DNA from 2 places in the Streptomyces sp. V2I9 genome. Region 2 is predicted to be linked to the other one. Evidence: riboswitches for the same ligand, from Rfam matches in the RefSeq annotation. Region 2 holds a riboswitch; the other holds the start of a gene.
What was found. Region 2 has a riboswitch for cyclic di-AMP ahead of QFZ71_RS13545 (M23 family metallopeptidase). Riboswitches for the same ligand answer to the same signal wherever they lie in the genome.

Region 1 (4,913 bases), 3.7 Mb from region 2:
CAGCGGCAGCGCGGTCCCCTCGGCGGCGACGGCCAGGTAGTTCGGGTGGCTCAGCCACCGGTAGGGGCCGCCGGTGACCTTCGGCAGGCCGGGGACCACGATGACGCGGGTGTTCCAGCGGGGGCCGAGCGTCCGGATGCACCACCAGCGCAGCACTTGCGCGAGGAGGACGACGGCCGCCATCGTCCAGCCGAGCACGGGCGGGAAGGGGCGTTCCGCGAACCCGGCCTCCGCCAGGCAGCCGACGAGCAGCGCCATGTGCAGCGCGACCATCGCCGGATAGTGCCCGCGGCCCGATTCGACGCCGCCTCGGGCCAGGCTCCAGCGGGTGTTGCGGCGGGCCACGACGAGTTCGGCGAGGCGTTCGGCGGCGACGGCCAGCACCAGGAGGGTGTACCAGGTCATACGGGCTTCCGTTCGGGGGGCGTGGGCGGCGAGGGGGGAACCGTGGCTTCCGCCCGGTGGCGGGCCGAGGCGGGCGGGCGTGCCGACACCCGTGGCGGGGTGGCGTACCGGCACCGGACGGGCGGCCGTACTACCAGCGCAGCAGCACCAGTTCGCAGCAGAATCCCGGTCCCATGGCCAGCAGCAGTCCGGGGGTTCCCGGCTCCGGGCGGCGCTGTTCGATGGTGTCCCGCAGGACGTGCAGCACCGAGGACGAGGAGAGGTTCCCGATGTCGGCCAGCGACCTCCAGGTGACGTCGAGCGCGCCCTCCCGCAGGTCGAGCACCTCCGTCACCGCCTCCAGCACCTTGGGGCCGCCCGGATGGCAGACCCAGTGGGCCACGTCCTTCGGTTTGAGACCGTGTTCGTCGAGGAACTCCCGTACGTCGTCGGCGAGGTACCGGCGGACGACGTCGGGCACGGCCGGATCGAGGACGACGCGGAATCCGGTCGAGCCGATGTCCCAGCCCATGACGTGCTCGGTGTCCGGGTACATCCGGCTGCGGGTGGCCACGATCTCCGGCCCGGCGACGGCCCGGCGGCCGCCGAGGGCGACCACCGCCGCCGCCCCGTCGCCGAACAGGGCGGTCGCCACCAGGTTGGCGGGCGATGCGTCGTGGCGCTGGAAGGTGAGGGAGCACAGTTCGACCGAGAGCAGCACGGCCACCTCGTCGGGGTGGCCGAGCAGGTAGTCGTGCAGCCGGGCCGTCCCGGCCGCTCCGGCGACGCAGCCGAGGCCGAAGACGGGCAGCCGTTTGACGTCGGACCGCATGCCGAGGCGGGCCATCAGCCGGGAGTCCACCGAGGGGGCGGCGATGCCGGTGACGGAGGTGAACATCAGCAGGTCCACATCGGTGGGCCGCAGCCCCGCCGCCCGCAGCGCCCCCCGTACGGCGTGGGCGCCGAGGTCGGCGGCGGACCGGATGAACACGTCGTTGGCGGGGCCGAACCCGTCGAGGTCGCGGTAGGCGTCCAGGGGCAGCACGGTGTGCCGGGTGCGGACCCGCGCGTTCGCGTGGAGGCGGTCCAGGACACGCCGGTCGGCGCCGGGCGGCAGGCAGGTACGGGCCACCATGTCGGTGACCTCCCGCTGGGTGTGACGGTGGGGCGGCAGGGCTCCGTGGACCGCGGCGATGCGGGTCATCCCGCCTCCTGCTTCGGTGAGGGCATGCCCCATCCTGCGCACAATAAGTGACGAATCAGCGTAAAAGACCCGCCCTGTCGCCGCATTGACGGGCCGACGGGCTTCTACGATCGCCCGATGGACGCCACGGACAGGGTGAGCCCGGCCGGTCCCGCCGCGCCGGAGGGCGCACCGGCCGCCGCACGCACGGCCGTGGCCCACGAAGCCGCGGCGAGCCGACGGCTCCCGGGCACGGCGCTCGCGCTGGCGTGCCACCCCGGGCCGGCGCTCGCGGTGACCGCGCTCGCCTGCGCCCTCGCGCTCGGCTCCGGCCTCGGCGGCCCCCGTTCCGCGCTGGTCACGGCGGCGGTGCTGACCGGTCAGCTCTCGGTGGGCTGGTGCAACGACGCGTACGACGCCCGCCGGGACGCGCGGGCCGGGCGCCGGGGGAAGCCCGCGTCCGACGGCACGGTCGGACCCGGCGCGGTGTGGGCGGCAGCAGGCGTCGCGCTCGCCCTGTGCGTGCCGCTCTCGTTCGCGTGCGGCACCCTCGCCGGTACGGTGCATCTCGCGGCGGTCGGGGGCGCCTGGCTCTACAACGTGCGGCTCAAAGCGACCGCCCTGTCCTGGCTGCCGTACGTCACCGGATTCGGCGCGCTCCCCGCCGCCGTGGCGCTCTCCCTCCCCGGCGCACCGTGGCCCCGGTGGTGGACGGTGACGGCCGGGGCCCTGTTGGGCCTGGGCGCGCATCTGGCCGACACGCTGCCGGACATCGCGGCGGACCGGGCCGCCGGCATCAGCGGGCTCCCCCATCGGCTGGGCACCGCAACGACCCGGCTGCTGCTGCCGTTGCCGCTCCTCGCCGCCACGGCTGTGCTGACGTTCGGTCCGCCGGGCCCGGTGACCGCCGGGGGCGGAGCGGCCCTGCTCCTGGCCGGGGCGACGGCGGTCGTGAGCCCGGTGCTCGGCCGGCGATGGCGCAAGGCCGCGCTGGGCGGCGCGGTGGCCGTGGCGGTGGCGGATCTCGCGCTGCTGCTGTTCCGGGGCGTGGCGGCGGCCTGAACCGACCGATCCCGCACGTGCCCTCCGCCCCTGAACGAATCCCCGACGCCGAGGGGCCCCGGACCGTGCGGTCCGGGGCCCCTCGGGCGGTGGTGCGGGAGGATCAGTAGGCGCCGAAGACGTTGTCGATCGAGCCGTACCGGTCGGCGGCGTAGTTGCACGCGGCCGTGATGTTGGCGACCGGGTCGTAGCTGTCGGTCGAGGTGCCGGGCACGTGGTACGCCTGGAAGGTCGGGTCGATGACCTGGAGCAGCCCCTTGGACGGGGTGCCCCTGACCGCGTTGGAGTCCCAGTTGTTGATCGCGGCCGGGTTGCCCGAGGACTCACGCATGATGTTGCGGTGGATGCCCTCGTAGGTGCCGGGGATGCCCTGCTCGGCCATGATGGCGAGCGACTCCCTGATCCAGCCGTCCAGGTCGTTCGTGTAGGTGACGGCCTTCTTCTCCGCGGCCGGAGCGGCGTTCGCCACGGGGGCGGCGCCGGCACGCTCCGAGCGGTCGGCGCGGTCCGCCGATCCACGCTCGGCGGCCGGGGAAGCCTTGGCGGCCTTGCCCTCCGAAGCGGTGGCGGGCTTGGCGCCGAGCGTCAGCGTGATTCCCGGCTGAATGAGGTGGGGATTCCCACCGATGATCTTCCGGTTGCCTTCGTACAGCTTCTTCCAGCCGCCGCTCACGGAATGTTCGCGGGCGATCTTGGAAAGGGTTTCGCCGGCCTTCACGGAATGCTGGGCGGGCGCGGCCTGGACGGCGGAATTCACCTGCGCGGGCACCGATGCGGGCGCCACGGCAGCCTGCGGGGCGGACGGTGCGGGGGCGGCGAAGGCGCTGGTGGCACCGATCACCGGGAGGGCGAGAACGGCTCCGCCGGTGGTCACGGCGGCGAGGCCGCGGCGCAGCGAGGTGGACGGGGAACGACGGTGCTTACCCTGTGCGGGCATGGGGCTTTCCTCTCCGGCGCCTGCGAGGTGAGCTGTCGGGTTCAGACGGGAGATGTCTGGCCGCACGGTCGTGCGACTTCACCCCGAGCCGTTCCGGTTCCGGATCGGCGACTTACCTGGTTCCCCCGCTCCTGCCGTACGTGAGTGGGTTTCGGATTCCCGGACGGCGGCAGGATTCGGCGTTCCATCCGGATTGACGGTGACCGTAGGCGAGAAACATCGGAACGAACAAGCCCCGCATTCCGGATTCCCTTTTCTCCGCATGATCGAATATCGGAATACCCGGATCGGACCGTGCCGTCGCACCGTCAACTTTCCCCACACGAAAGGGAACCGATGCCTCCGCTTCTTCGTCCGCCTTCGCACACGTGACGCTCACCACTCCTTCACATCGGCGGCGAAGCCGAAGTCAAGCAAATGCCATGAAAGCCCCGCCAAGCACGTTATGAAACAGAATGACCAAACAAGCCAAATCGCCCATATCAACACGACAAAACGGGCCGACCGGGCACTCCAGGCGGGCCGGTCGAACAGCCCGCGGGCCCATCGCTTACGGTGTGGGGTGGAGAGTAGTAAGCCAACCCTTACTTCCGACGTACGCTGTACCTGCCCGCGTTCGCCCGCCCCGAAGGATCACCACCCATGACACGCCCCGTCCGCGTCGCCATTGTCGGAGCCGGCCCCGCCGGTATCTACGCTGCGGACGCGCTGCTCAAATCCGAGGTCTGCCAGGACCCGGGGGTCTCGATCGACCTCTTCGAGCGGATGCCCGCGCCCTTCGGCCTGATCCGCTACGGCGTGGCCCCCGACCACCCGCGCATCAAGGGCATCGTCAAGGCCCTGCACCAGGTGCTGGACAAGCCGCAGATCCGCCTCTTCGGCAACGTCGGTTACCCGAACGACATCGGCCTGGACGACCTGCGCTCGTTCTACGACGCGGTGATCTTCTCCACCGGCGCCGAGGCCGACCGGGCGCTCGACATCCCCGGCATCCAGCTGGACGGCTCCTACGGCGCGGCCGAGTTCGTCTCCTGGTACGACGGCCACCCCGAGGTCCCGCGCACCTGGCCGCTCACCGCGGAGAAGGTCGCCGTGCTCGGCGTCGGCAACGTGGCGCTCGACGTGGCCCGCGTCCTGGCCAAGACGGCCGACGAGCTGCTGCCCACCGAGATCCCGGACAACGTGTACCAGGGCCTCAAGCAGAACAAGGCGCTGGAGGTGCACGTGTTCGGGCGGCGCGGACCGGCCCAGGCCAAGTTCAGCCCGATGGAGCTGCGGGAGCTGGACCACTCCCCCAACATCGAGGTCATCGTCAACCCCGAGGACATCGACTACGACGAGGGGTCC
Region 2 (4,913 bases):
CTTCGGCTTCGCGGCCGTCAGCGCCCGTCGCCACCGGGCCCGCCGGATCGCCCTGCCCTTGCTGGGCCTGGTCCTGGCGATGGGGCTGCACGCCCTGTGGAACGGCTCGTCGTCCTTCGGCCCGTACGGCTTCTACGCGGTGTACGGCATCGTCATGGTCCCCGCCTTCGCCCTGGTGACCTGGCTGGCGATCTGGTCGCGCCAGCGGGAGCTGCGTACGCTCGCCGCAGAGCTGCCCGCGTACGCCGCGGCCGGCTGGCTCACCCCCGCCGAGCCGTCGGCGCTCTCCTCGATGCGGGCGCGGGGCGTCGCCCGCGACCTGGCCCGCCACTGGCAGCAGGACCGGACCCGCGGCCGGGCGGCGGCCCGCGCGGTCGCGGAGTACGAGTCGTTCGCGACCTCCCTGGCGGGCCTGCGCCGCCGGGCCCGCCACGGCGCGGTGGGCCCGGACTTCGGCGCGCGGGAGCGCGAGTTGCTGCACCATCTCTGGCAGCGCCGGGAGATCGCGGCCCCGGCCCTCACCCACGCGGCCCGCCTCACCTCCCGCCCGGCGGCCCACCGGGCCGTCCCCCCGACGCCGTACGGGTACGGGTACGGCAACGCCCCCTGGAACCCGCCCGGTCACGGCCGTCCGCAGGCACCGGCGTACGGGCAGCCCCCCGTCCAGCCCCCCGGCCACGGATACGGCGGCCCGCCCCGGCCCCACGGCCACGCCCCCGCCCCGCACACCCACCGCCGCCCGCCGCAGTAGCCGGGGCGGGGACGGTCTCCGACTCGCCGCCCCGGTTGCCCTCGGCCCGGGCGCAGTACACGTCGGCGGTGTCGACGAAGGTGCTGCCGGCCGCCACGTACGCGTCCAGGACGGCGAAGGACGGGTGCTCGTCCGCCGTCCAGCCGAAGACGTTGCCGCCGAGGGCGAGCGGGAAGACCTGGAGGCCGGAGGTGCCGAGGGGCGTGCGCGCAGAAGTTATGCGGGGGTTCAACGAGCCGGTCCGGGCCGGCATTCCACCGCGTACGCCATCCGTGGCCGGGCCCCCGCGACAGACCTCATCCGCTGATGATCGCCCGTCGAGGCCCGTCCGTGGCCGCTTCGGTGCGCTCCCGGCCGCCGTACCCGTCCGCTCGGCCACGTGCGATGCCGGGCCGGGCCGCCCCGGACAGACCGGCAGCCCTGACGTCGGGGGGTGTGCGTCAGGGCTGCCGGGGTTTCGGGGAGGGCCGGCGGAGGAAGATCGGCGGCCTGCGGCCGACGAGGCGGCCGGCCCCGTGGCTCAGACCCGCAGGCCCTTGCTGTTCAGCCAGGCCATCGGGTCCATCGCGGAGCCGCCCGCGGTGCGGACCTCCAGGTGGAGGTGGGTGCCGGTGACGTTGCCGGTGGCGCCCATGCGGCCGATGGTCTGGCCGGTGGTCACCTTCTGCCCGACGGAGACCTCGATGGAGGACTGGTGGGCGTACCAGATCTCCGTGCCGTCCTCCAGCTGGAGGACGGTGCGGTAGCCGTACGAACCGGAGTAGCCGGCCGACGTGATCGTGCCACTGTGCACGGCCTTGAGCGGCGCACCGGTGGACCCGGCGAAGTCGAGGCCGGTGTGCTGGCCGGAGGACCACATCGCGCCGGACTGCCCGTAGGTCGAGGTGATCGTGTACGAGGGCGTGGGCAGGGAGAAGCTGGCGGCGAGCTTGGCGAGACGCTCCTCCTCCGCCTTCTTCTTCGCCGCTTCCTCCGCGGCCTTCTTCTTCGCGGCGGCCTTCTTCTCGGCCTCGTCCTGCTGCGCCGCGGCCTCCGCCGCCGCCTTCTCGGCCGCGGCCTTCTCCGCCGCGGCCTTGGCCTCGGCGTCGGCGCCGGCCTGCTGCTGCTCGGCCTGCTGGAGGATCCGGGCCCGCAGGGCCTCGCCCGCGTCGGTACCGCTCTCCGCCTCGGCGGCGGTGAGCCCGGCGGTGGTCAGCGGAGCGGCGGCGACCGGGGCGGCCTCCGCGTCGTCGGACATCAACGCCCCTACGCCGGGAAGGGACTTGGCGTCGGGAAGATTGTCCGCGATGGAATCGGGAAGAGAGATGGAGACCGGGGCCTTGTCCTGAGCGGTGGCGATGCCGCCCGCTCCGACGGCCGCGATCACGCCGACCCCGAGGACGGTGGAGCTACGGGCCAGACCACGCTGCTTGGCCACGCGGTGCCTGCCGCGCACGGGGCGGATGGTGTCCTCGGTGGGATTCCACTCACCCTCGGACCGCTCCGCGCCACCGTAGGCGTTCGCGGTGAAGGGTGACACGGCCTCAGGGGCAGGCTTGTTGGACGCCACGTGGGCGCACTCCTTTCCTTCCTTCTCGCCTACCGGGTTAGCTGACGGGTTCGGAGCAGGAAGGTCTCCTACGGGCCCCTCCGCCTCTCACGAGACGCAGGCGTCCGATTCACCCCATGGAGGTGGTTCCCCGGTTCCCTTGCGGGATTCGGCGCTCGCGCGCGGCGCCGTCCTGACGACGACTGTGACGACCGCGCTGCGTTATCGAACGTTAATAGACACCCATGCCTGATTCCAAGCCGTTCCTGTTGATCATTAACGAACGAGGCGGGGATGTACAGGATGCAAGCGGGCCGAATCGGGCGACTTGACCAGCGATCAGCCACACTCCTTTTTCTGACGGAGTGTCAAATGTTATGCGGAGCGGTGCCTTTCGATCACGCACCGTGGTATTGCCCTGCACCCCGCCGCGCTCCGCCTCGCCGCCCGTCGCGCCGCCCCCGCGCTACCCGTCGCCGTGCCCGTCCCGACGGCCCACGATCCGCACCGTCGTCCGGCGCACCGGCTGGCCCTCCGCCGGCCGGCCCACCGCGAGCAGCGCCATGTCGTCCGTGGCCCGCCCTCCGGTGTGCAGCCGTACGTCGTCGGTGAGCGCCGACAGCAGCTCCTCCGGGCCGGGGAAGATCCGGCCGCGCAGCCGCGCAGCCGGATCGTAGAAGAACCCGTCGGCGTTCCGCGCCTCGGACAGGCCGTCCGTGAAGGCGAGCAGCGTCGCTCCGGGCGGCATCTCCCACTCGTCGACCCGGTCCGGCCACACCCCCAGGTCCATCCCCAGCGGCAGCGCCGGCACGGAGGGCGCCAGCACCTCCAGGTCACCGTCCGCGTGCAGCAGGATCGGCTCGGGGTGGCCGCGGTTGACGAGACGGAGCGTGACCGCGCCGGGCGGGATCTCGGCCAGCACGGCGGTGATGAACCCCTCCATGACGTCCAGCCCGTAGCGCCGCGTCCCCTCCCTGGCGAGCGCGCGCTCCAGCCGTTGCGCGACGCCCTCCAGCGAAGGCTCCTGCTCGGCCGCCTCCCGGAACGACCCGATGATCACCGCCACCGCCTCGACGGCCCCGAGCCCCTTGCCGCGCACGTCTCCCACCACCATGCGGACGCCGTACGGGGTGTCGGCGACGGCGTACAGGTCACCGCCCACGAACTCGTCCGCCTGCGCCGCCTCGTACCGCGCGGCCACCTGGAGCCCGCCGATCCGCTCGGGGGGTGTCGGCAGCACGGCCCGCATGGCGGTCTCCGCGATGACGCGGGCCGAGGCCAGTTGCTCGTTGCTGCGCCGCACGACCCCGTTGATGACGAGGGCCAGCACCGAGGCGGTGAGCACGGTGAGCATCTCGATGGCCGGGACCACCTCGGTGGACGTTCCATCGGAGAGTCTCATCGCAAGGACGGAGAGGACCGCCGCGATGCCCGTGCGGACGGTCCGGGACAGCGAGAAGAACGGTGCGGCGATCAGCGGTGCCGCGACGAACAGCGGGACGGCGGTGAAGTTGGCCGGGGTCAGCGCGTCGAAGACCAGCCCGCCGACGATCAGCAGCGCGGGCAGCATCCGGACGAACCGTCGTGATCCCCGGCTGCCGGGCGTCGCCTCACCCTCCGGCGAACCCAGCACCGCGCGGCCGACGGCATCGACGCCCCGCGCCATGCCCCGCCGTTCCTTGGCCATCCCCACCTGTGTACTCCTGCCCGGTCCACCCACGGCTGCGGACGGTACCGCGCCCCGCCCAGGCTTCCCGGAGCCGCGCCGAGCGGCGACTCCTCATCGGCCGAATAGGGGGAGTGCGGGCGACGGCCCGGCCGTCCGTGGTCAGTCGGAGAGCCGGTGTTCCGCGTAGACCGTCAGCGCGTCCCGTACGAAGGCGGCGGTGCCGTCCCCGTAGCGATCGTAGTTCTTCCCGAACCGGGGATCGGCGACATACATCTCCCCGAGCCCGATCACGTACGAACGGCTGGGCTCCTTGGCCGACGACGCCAGCCACGCGCAGTGCCGCCGCGCGATCTCCTGCGCCTCGGGCCCGTCGGCGGCGAGCCCTTCCCCGCGAGCCCGGCCCCAGTCCCGCGCGATGGCCTCGTGCTCGTCCAGGAATGCCTTCTTCTCCGTCGCTCCGAGCGACCGCCACCAGCGGTCGCCCTCCTCGTACGCGTCCCGGCCCCAGCGCTCGGTGACCTCCCGCTCGTGCACCGTATGGTCGAAGCCGTCGAACACTTCGTCAGCCATGAGTTCCGTTCCCTCCAGCGTCTTGTGGAGAGTGGTCCGCACCGAGGCGATCTGCCGCCCGATGCGCGCCTGCTCCTGTTCGAGCAGCCGCAGATGCGCCCGCAGCGCCACCGCCGTGTCCCGCTGCCCCGCCAGTACGTCCTTGATGGCGGGCAGCGAAAGCCCGAGCTCCCGCAGCAGCAGGATGCGCTGCAGCCGGACGAGGGCGTCCTGGTCGTAGTAGCGGTAGCCGTTGCTCCCGACCCGGCTCGGCGCGAGGAGCCCGAGGTCCCCGTAGTGCCGGAGCGTGCGGCTCGTGGTGCCGGCCCGGCGCGCGATTTCCTGAATGGACCACTCCATGCCGGAAACGCTAGATCTTTACGCTACGTCAAGGTCAAGCACCGCCCACTCGGGCC

Region 1: linked by a shared signal. The riboswitch ahead of QFZ71_RS29360 (LysM peptidoglycan-binding domain-containing protein) and the one ahead of QFZ71_RS13545 (M23 family metallopeptidase) in region 2 are both predicted to bind cyclic di-AMP.

The regions. Positions count from the first base shown of each region.
Region 1 is NZ_JAUSZJ010000002.1:6,779,865-6,784,777, reverse strand. Features, by position in the region: gene QFZ71_RS29375 (isoprenylcysteine carboxyl methyltransferase family protein) at 1-405, opposite strand, end outside; gene QFZ71_RS29370 (type III polyketide synthase) at 536-1,588, opposite strand; gene QFZ71_RS29365 (UbiA family prenyltransferase) at 1,706-2,629, shown strand; gene QFZ71_RS29360 (LysM peptidoglycan-binding domain-containing protein) at 2,733-3,566, opposite strand; cyclic di-AMP (ydaO/yuaA leader) riboswitch at 3,571-3,758, opposite strand; gene QFZ71_RS29355 (FAD-dependent oxidoreductase) at 4,209-4,913, shown strand, end outside.
Region 2 is NZ_JAUSZJ010000002.1:3,098,415-3,103,327, forward strand. Features, by position in the region: gene QFZ71_RS13535 (PrsW family intramembrane metalloprotease) at 1-751, shown strand, start outside; partial or broken gene QFZ71_RS13540 (aldo/keto reductase) at 758-971, opposite strand; gene QFZ71_RS13545 (M23 family metallopeptidase) at 1,272-2,300, opposite strand; cyclic di-AMP (ydaO/yuaA leader) riboswitch at 2,312-2,464, opposite strand; gene QFZ71_RS13550 (PP2C family protein-serine/threonine phosphatase) at 2,746-3,966, opposite strand; gene QFZ71_RS13555 (MerR family transcriptional regulator) at 4,108-4,857, opposite strand.